3 regions of the Aminipila butyrica genome follow, and region 1 is predicted to be linked to each of the others. Evidence: riboswitches for the same ligand, from Rfam matches in the RefSeq annotation. Region 1 holds a riboswitch; each other region holds the start of a gene.
The links. Region 1 has a riboswitch for cobalamin ahead of cbiQ (cobalt ECF transporter T component CbiQ). Riboswitches for the same ligand answer to the same signal wherever they lie in the genome.
Positions count from the first base shown of each region.

Region 2: another riboswitch for cobalamin. It lies ahead of Ami103574_RS14450 (immunoglobulin-like domain-containing protein); the one in region 1 lies ahead of cbiQ (cobalt ECF transporter T component CbiQ).
Region 3: another riboswitch for cobalamin. It lies ahead of Ami103574_RS10070 (S-layer homology domain-containing protein); the one in region 1 lies ahead of cbiQ (cobalt ECF transporter T component CbiQ).

Region 1 is NZ_CP048649.1:3,316,743-3,321,045, reverse strand. Features, by position in the region: gene Ami103574_RS15535 (energy-coupling factor ABC transporter permease) at 1-274, opposite strand, end outside; gene Ami103574_RS15530 (energy-coupling factor ABC transporter ATP-binding protein) at 294-1,121, opposite strand; gene cbiQ (cobalt ECF transporter T component CbiQ) at 1,132-1,986, opposite strand; cobalamin riboswitch at 2,152-2,355, opposite strand; gene Ami103574_RS15520 (NAD-dependent protein deacylase) at 2,430-3,206, opposite strand; gene Ami103574_RS15515 (substrate-binding domain-containing protein) at 3,588-4,303, shown strand, end outside.
Region 2 is NZ_CP048649.1:3,067,909-3,072,211, reverse strand. Features, by position in the region: gene Ami103574_RS14455 (M28 family peptidase) at 1-2,495, shown strand, start outside; cobalamin riboswitch at 2,724-2,925, shown strand; gene Ami103574_RS14450 (immunoglobulin-like domain-containing protein) at 3,173-4,303, shown strand, end outside.
Region 3 is NZ_CP048649.1:2,123,745-2,128,047, reverse strand. Features, by position in the region: gene Ami103574_RS10085 (sugar phosphate isomerase/epimerase family protein) at 1-237, shown strand, start outside; gene Ami103574_RS10080 (DUF2284 domain-containing protein) at 242-832, shown strand; gene Ami103574_RS10075 (homing endonuclease associated repeat-containing protein) at 870-1,955, shown strand; cobalamin riboswitch at 2,085-2,302, shown strand; gene Ami103574_RS10070 (S-layer homology domain-containing protein) at 2,417-4,099, shown strand; gene Ami103574_RS10065 (DUF4430 domain-containing protein) at 4,112-4,303, shown strand, end outside.

The DNA of each region.
Region 1 (4,303 bases):
ACGGAATCTTCAAGGAAGACAGCACGAACACGAAAGCCGCTGCCATGGCAATCATGGTAATATTTCTGCGGTTGTCTGCTAAGGTCCGTTTGATGGATAGGAAACCTGCCACTAAAAACGGCAGGCAGATTACACCCCATACGATGCAAAAGGTAGGAGGCAGATAGCCCTCCATAATGTGCATGGCGCTGGCTGACGGTGCTATGCCGAGAAATAAAGCAGCAACAGCAGTGCCTAAAATTAGTTTCTTTTCTTTCATAGTCATTTTTTTCATAGGTCTCTCCTTTTCTCTTTTATCTTTGAATGACTTTCTGCAATTCCTGAAACGTGGCAGGGTAGCGCTGCTCGTCGCCTACCAGAGACTGTTCCACCAGCAAGTCGTAAATCTTTAACAGCATAGGCTGTTTTAAATTGGCTTGCTCCAGGATGGCCATGTCCTGAAAAATTTTCAGGGGTGATCCATCGGCGATGATTTGCCCTTGGTTGAAAACGATCATGCGCTCAGCCCAGCGGTAGACAAAGTCTACGTCGTGGGTGGAGATTAACATGGTCTTTCCCTCGGAGGAAAGCTTTTCCAATACCTCCTCCAGCATTGCTGCGTTAAGGGGATCCAGCCCTGCCGTAGGTTCATCAAAGATGATAATTTCCGATCTCATAGCGATGATGTCGGCAATGCTGACGCGTTTTTTTTCGCCGCCACTCAGGTAATGGGGCGGCCGTTCTTTAAATTCAAGAATATTCATATAAGCCAAGGCTTCTTCCACCCGTTCCAAGACCTCTTCCCTGCTTAGCTTGAGGTTCATCGGCCCAAAAGCTACTTCGGCCAGGACCGTAGAAGCGATGATTTGGTTGTCCGCGTCCTGAAAGACAATGCCAATGTTTTTCCGCAGTTCCTTTAAATTTTTCTTTGTAATGGGCAGTCCACGGTAAAAAATCTGACCATCGTCTGGTGTAAGAACTCCGTTGGTGTTGAGGAAAAAAGTAGACTTTCCAGCTCCGTTGGAACCTACCACGGCAATTTTTTCACCTGGATAGATATCCAGGCTGATGCCGTTTAAAGCCGTCTTCCCGTTTCCGTAACAATAATGTAAATCCTGAATTTGTAAAATCGGCTCCTTCATAAGCGGCCTCCTATCTTGACATGACCCATAGCCCGAAGAGAAAAAAGATAAAAATTATAGCTGGGATTACCTGGCTGGTGCGGATTGGCCGCGGTTCTTCCAGGATGATAAACTCTCCGTCGTAGCATCTGGCTTCCATGGCGTCGTAATAGGCGCTGGACTTTTTCAGTGAAACGATCAGCATATTGCTTGCAACTTTTCCAAATGTATTCCAGGAAGTTTTCAAATCGCAGAAACCCAAGCGAGAGTCCGCAGAATTTCTGATATGGATATTGACGTCAATCAGGATGAAGATATACCGATAAGTCATCATCATCAACTCGGTAAACAGCTTTGGCACGCGGACTTTTTGGAGTACGCAGATAATCTCGGAGGATGGGGTGGATAAAGCCATCATCTCCATGGCGCTGACCGCGGCAAAGACCTTGAGGATTAAAAAACACATAGTCTGGATTCGTTCCCAGGATGTCACTATGTAGAAAAAACCTAGATGAAGGTTGAACTGGCTCACCGGCTTCAGCGCAAAATCAATGCCAATCATAATTGTTCCCAGCAGGATAAATGCGATGGGAATGGTTAGAATCGACAGGTAAGCGTGAAGAGGAAGTCGTCCCTTCACTACGGTCACATAGGCCATAGCGGCAATGACAGACAAGGATACCCAAGGGTTGTTTAAACCGATGGTCAAAATCAATGTCAATGCGGAGAGTGACACTTTAAACCCGGGGTTCCAATGACGTATCTCGGAGAGATACGCATAAAAGTCGATGGAGGAACCTTCTCCGTGCTTGTGCCCAATCTTGCGGTGCTTCTGGTGGCGGTGTCCGTGCTGGTGAGGTTTGTTCGTCTCGTTTTTTAGTGTCATGTGTGCTTCCATTTGTTTACCTCAGACGTCATCTTGTTAAAACGTGAATGGGGCTACGCCCCGGCTGCATCTCACAGGCGAATTTGCAATAAAAAAAGCTGTAGCAAAAAGCTACAGCCCGTTTTTCTGTAAGACACAATAAAAATATAAACCGATTACCCTTCGGATTACATGGAACTTTATGCAGGTCTTCTGGCTTGCGTATCAACACCGTCACCCGATCTTCCCAAAGCGGACGCTTCAGTGATCTTCCTTTGTGGAACAGGGTGGTGGCTCCTCGCTTACAGCGGCGGGACCGCGCAGGACTCTTACCTGCTTCCCTCTTAGCCGTCAACATTTTTTGACGGAACATAAAATATGTATTTAGTTGCATGTTCATATTACTACTTATCCTTTTTCCTGTCAAGGGTGATAAATAGATGAATGCTAAAGAATGTCAGATATTAAATAAAAGAATATTTTTTTGTAGCTTCCCGGAGAACTTTGCCGATGGCATCATAGATAACTAAATCAGCCTTGCGGTCGTAAGAGGTCTCAGACTTGTTGATGAGAACCAGGTGGTTTCCGTGAAAATAGTTAATCAGCCCCGCAGCAGGATATACTACTAGAGAGGTGCCGCCTACAATTAACGTGTCAGCTTGGGCGATGGCCGATATGGCACCTTCCATTACCTGGTCATTCAAACATTCTTCATAAAGAACGACGTCCGGCTTGACAATACCGCCGCACTTTTCGCACAAAGGAATTTGCCTTTTCTCCTCCGGATTGTCTTTGCAGTGGGCTGGATCCATGATGTACGCCAGGTCATAAGGGGCACCACATGCCATGCAGTTATTTCGCAGGACAGAGCCGTGGAGTTCAAAGACCGTCTTGCTGCCAGCCAACTGATGGAGGCCGTCGATGTTTTGAGTAACCACTGCTTTCAACTTGCCTGCGGCTTCCAGTCTAGCCAAGGCTAGGTGGGCGTCATTGGGCTTTGCTTCTGTGTAAATCAGGTTATTTTTATAATAATCGTAGAAGGTATCCAGATGCCCGTCGAAAAAACTGCGGGAAAGCATGGTTTCAGGTGGATGACCGTACTGGCTTACCGCCTGATACAGTCCGCTCTCTGAGCGAAAATCAGGGATGTTGCTTTCAGTGGAAACACCTGCTCCACCAAAGAATACTATATTCTGGCTATCCTGAATAATTTGGGACAGCTGTTGGATTTCTTGATTCATGGGATGCTCGCCCTCCTAACTTTTATAAGCCGTTTTCTTATCCGCTGTATAAACAATTTTTGTTTATGGACAATCGAAATAATAGATATTATTAGGATAACAGCCAAAAAGAGTTGTTTACTAATTCATTCAAATTTCTATTTACATTATAGTAATAACATAAATAGAAAGCAAGCAGTTTAAATTGTTGGAAATGGTGAAAACTAGAGCCATAGCCGCCAAATTGCCTGAGATTTTACATATATTTAACATGACTTTACAGACCTTTTACCACAGCCTGCTTGTTGATTTAACACGACGCATATACTATGTGAATGTAGACAAAATAAGAGTATTCACAAATGAATGTGATTAAAAAAGGTTGGCAAAGGAGAACGTGTGATGAAAAAAGGATTGAAGAAATTAATGGCATGTACTGCGGTGGCTGTATTGATTGCAGGAAGTTTTGCAGGATGTGGCAGCAAAGAAGCAGAAAATGGTGAGGCGGATTTTGACCACGATATTTCCGTTATATCCAGAGAAGATGGATCCGGCACCAGAGGGGCGTTTATCGAACTCTTTGGCATTGAAGAAAAAAATGATGCCGGTGAAAAAGTGGACAATACCACGGAAGAAGCCAATATTACCAATAATACCTCTGTCATGATGACCAGCGTATCCGGCGATCCATACGCCATCGGATACATTTCCTTAGGCTCTCTGAATGATACAGTTAAGGCAGTAAAGATTGATGGGGTTGCTCCGAGCAAGGAAGTAATCAAAAATGGCACCTACAAAATCGCCAGACCTTTCAACATCGCTACCAAGGATGGGGTTAGCGAAGTGGCTCAGGACTTCATTGACTACATCATGAGTGCAGAAGGTCAGAAGGTCATCGAAGGCAATGGATATATCTCCGTCAGCGATTCCGCGGCCTATGCCGGCACTATGCCAGAAGGCAAGATTGTTGTAGCAGGTTCCTCCTCTGTTACGCCAGTTATGGAAAAGCTGAAAGAAGCTTACTTGGCAGTTAATACAAATGCGTCTATTGAAATCCAGCAGAGTGATTCCACCACGGGTATGACTTCCGCTATTGATGGAATTTGTGACATCGGCAT
Region 2 (4,303 bases), 250 kb from region 1:
ATTTCTTAATTGAGCCGTGTACGCCGCCTCACGATCCAAACTTTGAATATGATCTGTTGATGGCTGGGGCCATTCCACATGCTAACGCCATGGGGAAATCCGGCATTGCCAACACTAAATATGACCACTACATCATTCCATTAGATGATTACAAAGATGGTTGGGATGATGGGGCACCTATGTATGCGGCGGTATTAGCACAGATGCACGGAGCACTGGGGCACACCATAGAGGTGCCAGAGTTGAATCAGGAATCTAATAACGCCTTTCTATATGCAGGCCTGGGTTCCTTGAACTATGCTTTAGAAAACAGAAAGCAGTTATTTAGCAACCAGCTGGAAATCTACCGACGAGGTGTAGAGAATGAAGATTCGCCTAAAGTAGACAGCTGGCTGATTAATGCTGCTGGGGAGGCTGTCGGAAGGCAGAGAGAACAAAATAATAATTTCTTCCCAGAATATTATGTGCTCCCGGTTTCAGGAGAGTTACAGAAGAATCCATTGGCAGCCTATGAAATGGCCGAGTTCCTCATAAATAATGGAATACGGGTGGAGAAGACCTCCGAGGCCGTGCAAATCGGTTCGACGACTTATCCGGCAGGAAGTTTTTTGGTATCTATGCACCAGGCTAAGCGAGGTCTGGCCAACTGCGTACTATACGACGGATCCGATTTCTCTGACTTTGCTGCTATGTATGCGGAAGTGACTATGTGCTTCCCGCAGCTGAGGGGATTCGATAAATATGAGGTGCGCACAGCGGGAGCCTTTGAGGGCAAGACTGTTGCAGTAGAACAGGTAAGAGTGCCAGCTATGGCGATTCCATCGGGGACTGTGCAGCTGGTAATTAAAAATACGAATAATGATGCCGTAAAGGCGGTTAATGAATTGTTGAAAAACAATCTTCCCGTAGCCATGACTTATTCCGCAGGGGAGGGTTTTAACAAGGGAGACTTTATTGTAGATAAGAAAGATGTGGAGGCTATCAAGGATAAATACTTCTTGGAATTGTCTCCATTTAAGGGAAAGGCATCTGTAAAATCTCTGAGGCAGTCGAATATAGCGGCTGTAGGTGACGAAATGCGCTATGTGCTTCAGGGCCTTGGATTCCAACTTCTGCCGGAGGATACTTATGGGGGAGCTGACGTTATTGCTGATGACAGCAGCTACAGCATGACTTCAGATATGAAGCAGGCCATCCAGGGCGGGACCTCCTATGTGGCCGTAGGCGCATATGGCATGTCTGCGCTGCAAAACAGCGGCCTCTTGCCAGGGTTTAAGATGGGTGGCTTTGACGACTATTACGAAGGAGTCCTGCGAGCAGACCTGAATACGGACAGCGTAATCACCGGTCGATACAATGAGAAGGACATTCTATACAATAATACAGGTTCCTGGATTGAAAGTGCACCGGCTACGGCCAAGGTACTGGGGACTATCAGTGAACAGGCAGACTTCTATGTGGCAGGCTGGTGGCCGAACCACCAAGAGGTTAAGGGTAAAACCTACATCATGCAGGATCAGGCAGGAAATGCGAAAATCACTGCATTTGCCAGCCACATTACGAATAAGGCCCATAATACCCACCAGTTCAGATTGTTATCTAATGCCATCTATGACAGTTTGCCGGGAGCATTGACTGAAATAACCGGATACGCCGAAAGCAGTGGAAAAAGCGGCAGTAAAAATACTAGTACAAATCAAACTTACAAAATCACGGTATCTGCGGGAAAGGGCGGCACTATTAGTCCAGCCTCTGCCAGTGTAGCAAAGGGAAGTAATCAGAACTTTTCCATCAAAGCAGACAAGGGATATGTCATAGCGGATGTAACAGTGGATGGGAAGAGTGTTGGTGCGGTAAGTACCTATAAATTTAATAGTGTGACAGCTGTACACAGTATTAAAGCTACTTTTAAGCAGAGTGGAGACACATCCACAGAGAACAAGGCTAACTGGACGTTTAAAGACGTTTCTGCTTCCAGCTGGTTCCATGCTTCCGTAGACTATGTGCTGCAAAAAGGTATCATGAAGGGAATGGATAGTCAGACCTTCGGGCCGAATATGCAGACCGACCGAGCTATGATTGTGACCATGCTTTACCGGCTGGAAGGACAGCCAGCGGGAGGTACTGCAGCTTTTCCTGATGTAGCAGGAGGCGTGTGGTACAGTGAGCCAGTCGCTTGGGCCAATGGCAATGGTCTGGTAACCGGATATGAAAATGGTCAATTCCAGCCAAGCAAGGCTATCACCAGAGAGCAGCTTGCTTCTATTTTATACCGATATGCAGGGTATAAGAAGCTGGATACAACTGGAAAAGGTAATCTGGCATCCTTCCATGATCAAGGACAAATTTCCGCTTATGCAAAGGAGGCCGTCACCTGGGCGATTGGAACCGGTTTGATGAATGGCAAGTCAAGCGGTCAATTGGATCCGAAGGGAACTGCCACGAGGGCTGAAGTTGCAGCTATGTTCCAGCGGCTAGACAGTCTGATGGATTAAACGTACGACGTTTACAAGGCACGGAGCATGACCTGCAAACCGGGATTACTGCGTGGAGCACGGAGCATACTTATTTTGTGGGATTAAGTGATTCGGTTATAAATACCTCTTCAACTCGTAGCAGTTGAAGAGGTGTTTTACAAGCAGATTCTACATAAATCGACAACGGTGCTATTGACACAAAGTCCGCTTAGTGATAGTATTTCAATGTGTGAAGAACTTGACAATAATTTAATAATTGTTTCATGTTCCGTTTTGATTCACTTAAATGTTGAATTGGAATGGCTAAGAGGGAAGCAGGTGAAAGACCTGCGCGGTCCCGCCGCTGTAAACGAGAAGCTTTTCTGTCATGCCACTGAGAAAATCTTGGGAAGGTTAGAAAAAGCACGGATTCGTGAGCCAGAAGACCTGCATGAAGCGAAAGCGCAGTATTCCGCGGGAAATCGGTTATACTTATGGGATATATATCCATGTGCGATACATCATTGTTTTTATATGCAGGAAAAACGGACTGTAGTATGTTGGTACTACAGTCTTTTTGTATGCAGAAAAATCAGTCAGCAGCATGGCCTAGGCCCTTGATTTACCGTGGAAAAGAATAAAGGTTTTATCTTCTTATCAGAATAACGCAATTAGCGATGACATAGATAAAAATAAGAGAAGGAGAAGAAAAAGCAATGTTTTTTGAAACGAATAAAGCAAGTAAATTTCTAGCTCTGTTGTTGACTCTGGCCATGATTTTTACAGGATTTTCTATGCCGGGATACGGCACGTTACATGCCTATGCAGATGACGACAGTGAAATCCTTGTCAGTACAGCCAGTGCTCCAGCAGAAGGGGATGGATCACCTGGGAGCCCTTACCTTATCCGAACCGCTGAGGAGCTGGTTTGGTTTGCAGAAACGGTTGGTACAAAGCCAGGAGCATGTGCTGTTCTTGAAGACGATATTGAGCTAGACGGAAACGATAGTAACCAATGGAAGCCAATCGGTAGCAGCAGCAACGCTTACACAGGAACCTTTGACGGACAGGGGCATACTGTAAGTGGACTTTGTATCGACACTAGGCCGGAGTCTTATAAAGATGATGGTAAATATCTCGGGGTTATTGGGAACCTAGGAACTAATGGCACCGTGAAAAATCTGTCTGTAGAAGGAAGTATTTACACCCAAGCCAGCGGAGCAACTTATACGGGCGGCTTGGTGGGCTGCGCCGGTGCAGGCAGTCAGATTGTGAATTGTGCCAATTATACTGATATTATTGCTACAGACGGGGGCACGGTAGGCGGACTGGTAGGTGGTACGAAAGCCAGTGCTAAGATATCAGGGTCTTTTAATGCAGGCTCGGTGTCAGGGAAACAGCAGACCGGCGGCATTATTGGGTATGCCCAATATGCAGAGGTGAGCTACTGCTATAATAGCGGAGATATCAGCACGGCAGCAAAATTTGCGGGAGGCCTTTTAGGGTATACCTATAATGGTATTACCTTAAAGAACAGCTATAATACGGGACGTATTATAGGAACTGGCAACGTAGGCTCTTTAGTTGGATTTTTTACGTCAGGGAAGGACACGGTTAGTGACTGCTACTGGTTAGATAGCTCGGCGGAGAAAGGGATTGGAAATATTGAAGCCGATGCGGTTCCTGTAACAAATGCTTCCAAAAGTGCTGCCGAAATACAATCTAGTGATTTTGTCGATTTAATTAATGGCAGCAATCCGCCTGAGGATGCTAAGTTTGTAGGTGTAGATGGGGAATATCCGGTACATCAGTGGCAGCAATCTGAGGTGCCTCCGGAGATGACTGAT
Region 3 (4,303 bases), 1.2 Mb from region 1:
AAGGAGCACCTCTGTATTGTACCAAAGCTGCCGGAGGATTACTTGGAAAAGTTTGCGGTGTCTTATCAGCATATTTTAAATATTGACACCCATCAACCCGTTACACATCCGGGCATCCAGAGTCTCATAGAGCGAATTGCTCCAGAATATCTGGTTCATGAGCTGGCGTCTTCCGGCAGAGCTGACAAGGAAAGAGTCCTGAAGATTCAAACGGAGGCTTTGGGGTGGAAAGGATAAAAACATGAACTATAAGACGGAGCACATCAGCACCGAGATGGAAGTCTCAAAATATGTGAAAGAGTACGTCAACGTGGAGGAATTCTTGGAATACTGTAAGCAATGCAGCAGCTATGGCCAAAAGTGGACCTGCCCGCCCTTCGATTTTGACCCGATGGGGTATTGGAATCAGTTTCAGCGGATAGTACTCTTGGGAAGAAAGATCGTTTTTGACCAGCAGGATCAGCAGCAGTTGTCCAAGGAGGCGGCTAAAGAGGAGATGTATGATATCCTTGCGGCAGAGAAAAAGATCCTGTCGGAAGAACTCTATGAGATGGAAGAAAAGCTTGTTGACAGTGTCAGCCTGTCGGCGGGAAGCTGTTCTCTCTGCGGAGATCGCCTGATGGAGACCCACAGCTGCACTCGCAGTGTCTGTCCCGAAGGCAGTGCCAAAGAAAGCTGCCGCTATTATCATAAGCTGCGGTACAGCATTGAGGCTCTGGGGGGCGATGTGGGACGCACGTGCAGCAAGCTGCTGGGCGTGGACTTGGAATGGCTGGAGCCGGACAAGCTGCCCTCTTATTTTGTGCTGGTTTGCGGCTTGCTGAAAAAATAAGGGGAATAAGACACAAAAGAAAGAAGGGAACACAGACATGCAGAAGGAGAGCATAGCAGCACAATACATAGAGGAGTTTCAGAAGATTGTTTCCCAGGCTATCGCTTCGGGAAAGCTGGAGCACGATAAGGAAGGGCCAAAGGCTGAGCGAATTTTTGAATATTCGCAGATCAGCGCAGGAAGGGGCCGAATTGTTTATTCCAGTTTTTCTGACGAAGCGCTATGCCAAGTCTTAATCCAAAAAACCAAGGAGTTGGGCCATGTCCCGGCACAAAAAGAACTGTATTGGATTTATCGAATCTACATAAAAAAGCGTTTTGGCAACTGGCCCAAAGCCTTGATTGCCGCAGGCCTTTCCAAAAAGGCGGGCAAAGATGGGGACTCCTATGAGAAGGTGACCATGAAACGCCAGCAAGAAGAGGAAATGCTGGAGCACCTTCGGCAACTGGCCAACGATTTGGGCAGACCTCCTCACATGCATGAAATGTCGGAGGCCGCAGAATTGTTTCGATTTAAATACGACACCTGGGCTCAGCTTCTGGAAGCGGCGGGCATTGATAATAACTGGAAAAGCCAGGAACCGGTTTATAAGGTTTGTGATTTATTACCAGAGGAGTGGGAGCTGCTGGAGTCTATTTATGACACCGCCAATCGATTAGGCAGACCGCCTATGCGCATGGAAATTTCTCCAGAGGTCCGCAGCAGGTTGAAAAAGCGCTGTGGTACCTGGAGAAATATCCTTTATCAGATACATATGGAACCCATCCAAAAGCTGTGCCCTTTTCAGTCCACCTTTCTGGATGGACGAAGGAGCCGACAGATTAAACATAGTGAAATGCTGGAGGACAGCTTGTTTAAGCTGGTCAACCCAGATAAAGAGACTGTCCGTCAGTTGAACCTGCTTCGCAGGCAGGCAGTCAGCCTTCGCAGACCCCCTATTAAATCGGAAATCCCAAAGGAGGTATGGAAAAACCTGATGGCTCGCTGTGCCAACTATAGAAATATTCTCTATCAGATTGGCATGGAACCAGTGGACAAGGTGCAGGAAAAAGAGATTGAGAAAGCTAATCGGCGGACCCGGAAGTTTCAGCAGAAGCATAGTGCTCAGTATCAAGGTCTTTAGATTCATCGGCCTAGAGCAAGAAATTACAGGCTCGGACGCAAAATTTTGCAGGAGCGGCCCTATTTACAAAAAGCAGCTTTGATGATACAATATTTGATAAGAAATGAGGTTTTTTTAATCTCATCCAATTGAATAGGAATGCTTTTGTGTTTTCTTTCTGCTGGCTAAAGCAGAAGGATGTAATAGGGAATTGAGTGCAAGTCTCAAACGGTACCGCCGCTGTAAACATGGAACTCGTGTTTGGACCAAGTCAGCCACTGATGAAAATCGGGAAGGCAAACAGGAGTGATGGATTGAAAGGTCCTGGAAGTGTAAGTCAGAATATCTTCGCAAATGTTTGTTTTTTTGTCCCACGGATTATGGGAACAAAGGAGTTATGATCAGTACAGAAATACGGCTGTGACAAGGTTAAATTGTCACAGCTTTTTTTGTGTGCATGAGAAAAGGAAGGAGAAAAAAGAATGAAAAGAGAGCAACAGATGAGAAGAACAAGTCTGCTGATTACCCTAATCTTGGCGGTGGCCATGATTTTTGGCAGCCTACCGGTTTTTGCGGCAGATGCCCAGACGGTACAGGCGGCAATGAATGACACGGCAGCCTACATGTATAAGACAGTGAAAGAGCCTCAGGTGAGTTCTATCGGTGGAGAGTGGGCTGTGCTGGGATTGGCCAGAAGCGGCTATGATGTGCCGGATACATATTACAAGGACTATTACAACAGGGTGGTGGACTACGTGAAAGCCTGTAAGGGCGTACTCCACGACAAGAAGTATACCGAATATTCCCGAGTGACCGTGGCTCTTTCTGCCATTGGGGCAGATCCCACTAACGTAGGAGGTTACAATCTGTTGACTCCCCTGGGGGATTTCGACAAGACTATTTGGCAAGGCATCAATGGCCCTATTTGGGCCTTAATCGCTTTGGACAGTGGAAATTATCCAATGCCGGAAAACAAGGCGGCGGCTACTCAGGCCACCAGACAGATGTATATTGATGAGATTTTATCCCGTCAGCTGTCTGACGGCGGCTTTTCACTCTTCGGCGGCGCAGATGGTGCTACAGCCGAAAGTGAAGGATCTGATCCAGACATTACGGGCATGGCGCTCCAGGCTTTAGCCAAGTATCAGGATCAGCCTAAGGTCAAGGAGGTAACCCAAGAGGCCCTGAAATGCCTGTCTGCCATGCAGCGAAGTGATGGCGGGTTTTCCAGCTGGGGCACGGCGAACTCCGAAAGCTGTGTACAGGTTGTTGTCGCTTTGTGCGAATTAGGAATTGCCCAAGATGACAGCCGATTTGTGAAAAATGGACACACGGCTGTAGATAATCTATTAACGTTCTATCAGAAGGGCAAGGGTTTTCTGCACACAGCAGATGGCAGCGGCAGCAACCAAATGGCAGCAGAACAGGGATTTTACGGTCTAGTTGCTGTAGGCCGAGCTCAGCAAGGGAAGAATAGCCTTTATCGCATGAGCGATGCTTCATCCCCGGCTTCTACCACCGGAGAGACTAATGCAGAAACCACCGGACAGGGCCTGGCGAATAAACAGGCTGACGTGAAGAAGCAAAACGTAACACTGCCAGGCAAGACCTTTTCGGATATAGCTGGCCACAAGAACCAGTCGGCGATGGAAGCACTCAGTGCCAGAGCTATTATCAATGGCAAAACAGATGATAAGTTCATGCCTAACGACACCATGACCAGAGCTGAATTTTCTACTATTGTTGTTAAAGCACTGGGTTTAGAGCCAAAGAGCGGCAATAATTTCTCTGACGTAGATTCCACCTCATGGTATGCTCCTTATGTGGGAACTGCTTACCAGTATGGCATCGTCAAGGGTACCTCTGAGGACACATTCTCACCAAGCGGAACTATTACCAAGCAGGAAGCGGCTGTCATGGTAGAGCGGGCAGCCAAGCTGGCAGGCATAAGTAAGAACATGGATGCAGCGACTGTGCAAGATACGCTGGCGCAGTTTACAGACTACGTTACCGTAGCAGAATGGGCTAAATCCAGCATGGCTTTCTGTTATGATGCGGGCATTCTCTCTCAGGAGAAGATGGATATTCTGCCAAAGAACGCGATTAAGCGCTGTGAGGTTGCTGAGATGTTGTTTCAGATGCTCACCGCTGCAAAGTTGATGTAAAGGAGGTCAGTCATGAAACTCACAAAGGGTAAGCTGATCGCCGCAGGTGTTATCTGCGGGGCATTGGTGATCACCTATGTGGCAGGGGGCGGCTATGCAGTAAAGGATAGTACCCCCCTGTCAGCAACAAATTCGGTGACCGACTCAGCGGTGGCAGCGGTCTCTTCTCAGGAAGATTTCCTGACAGCCACTGGGGGAGCTGTG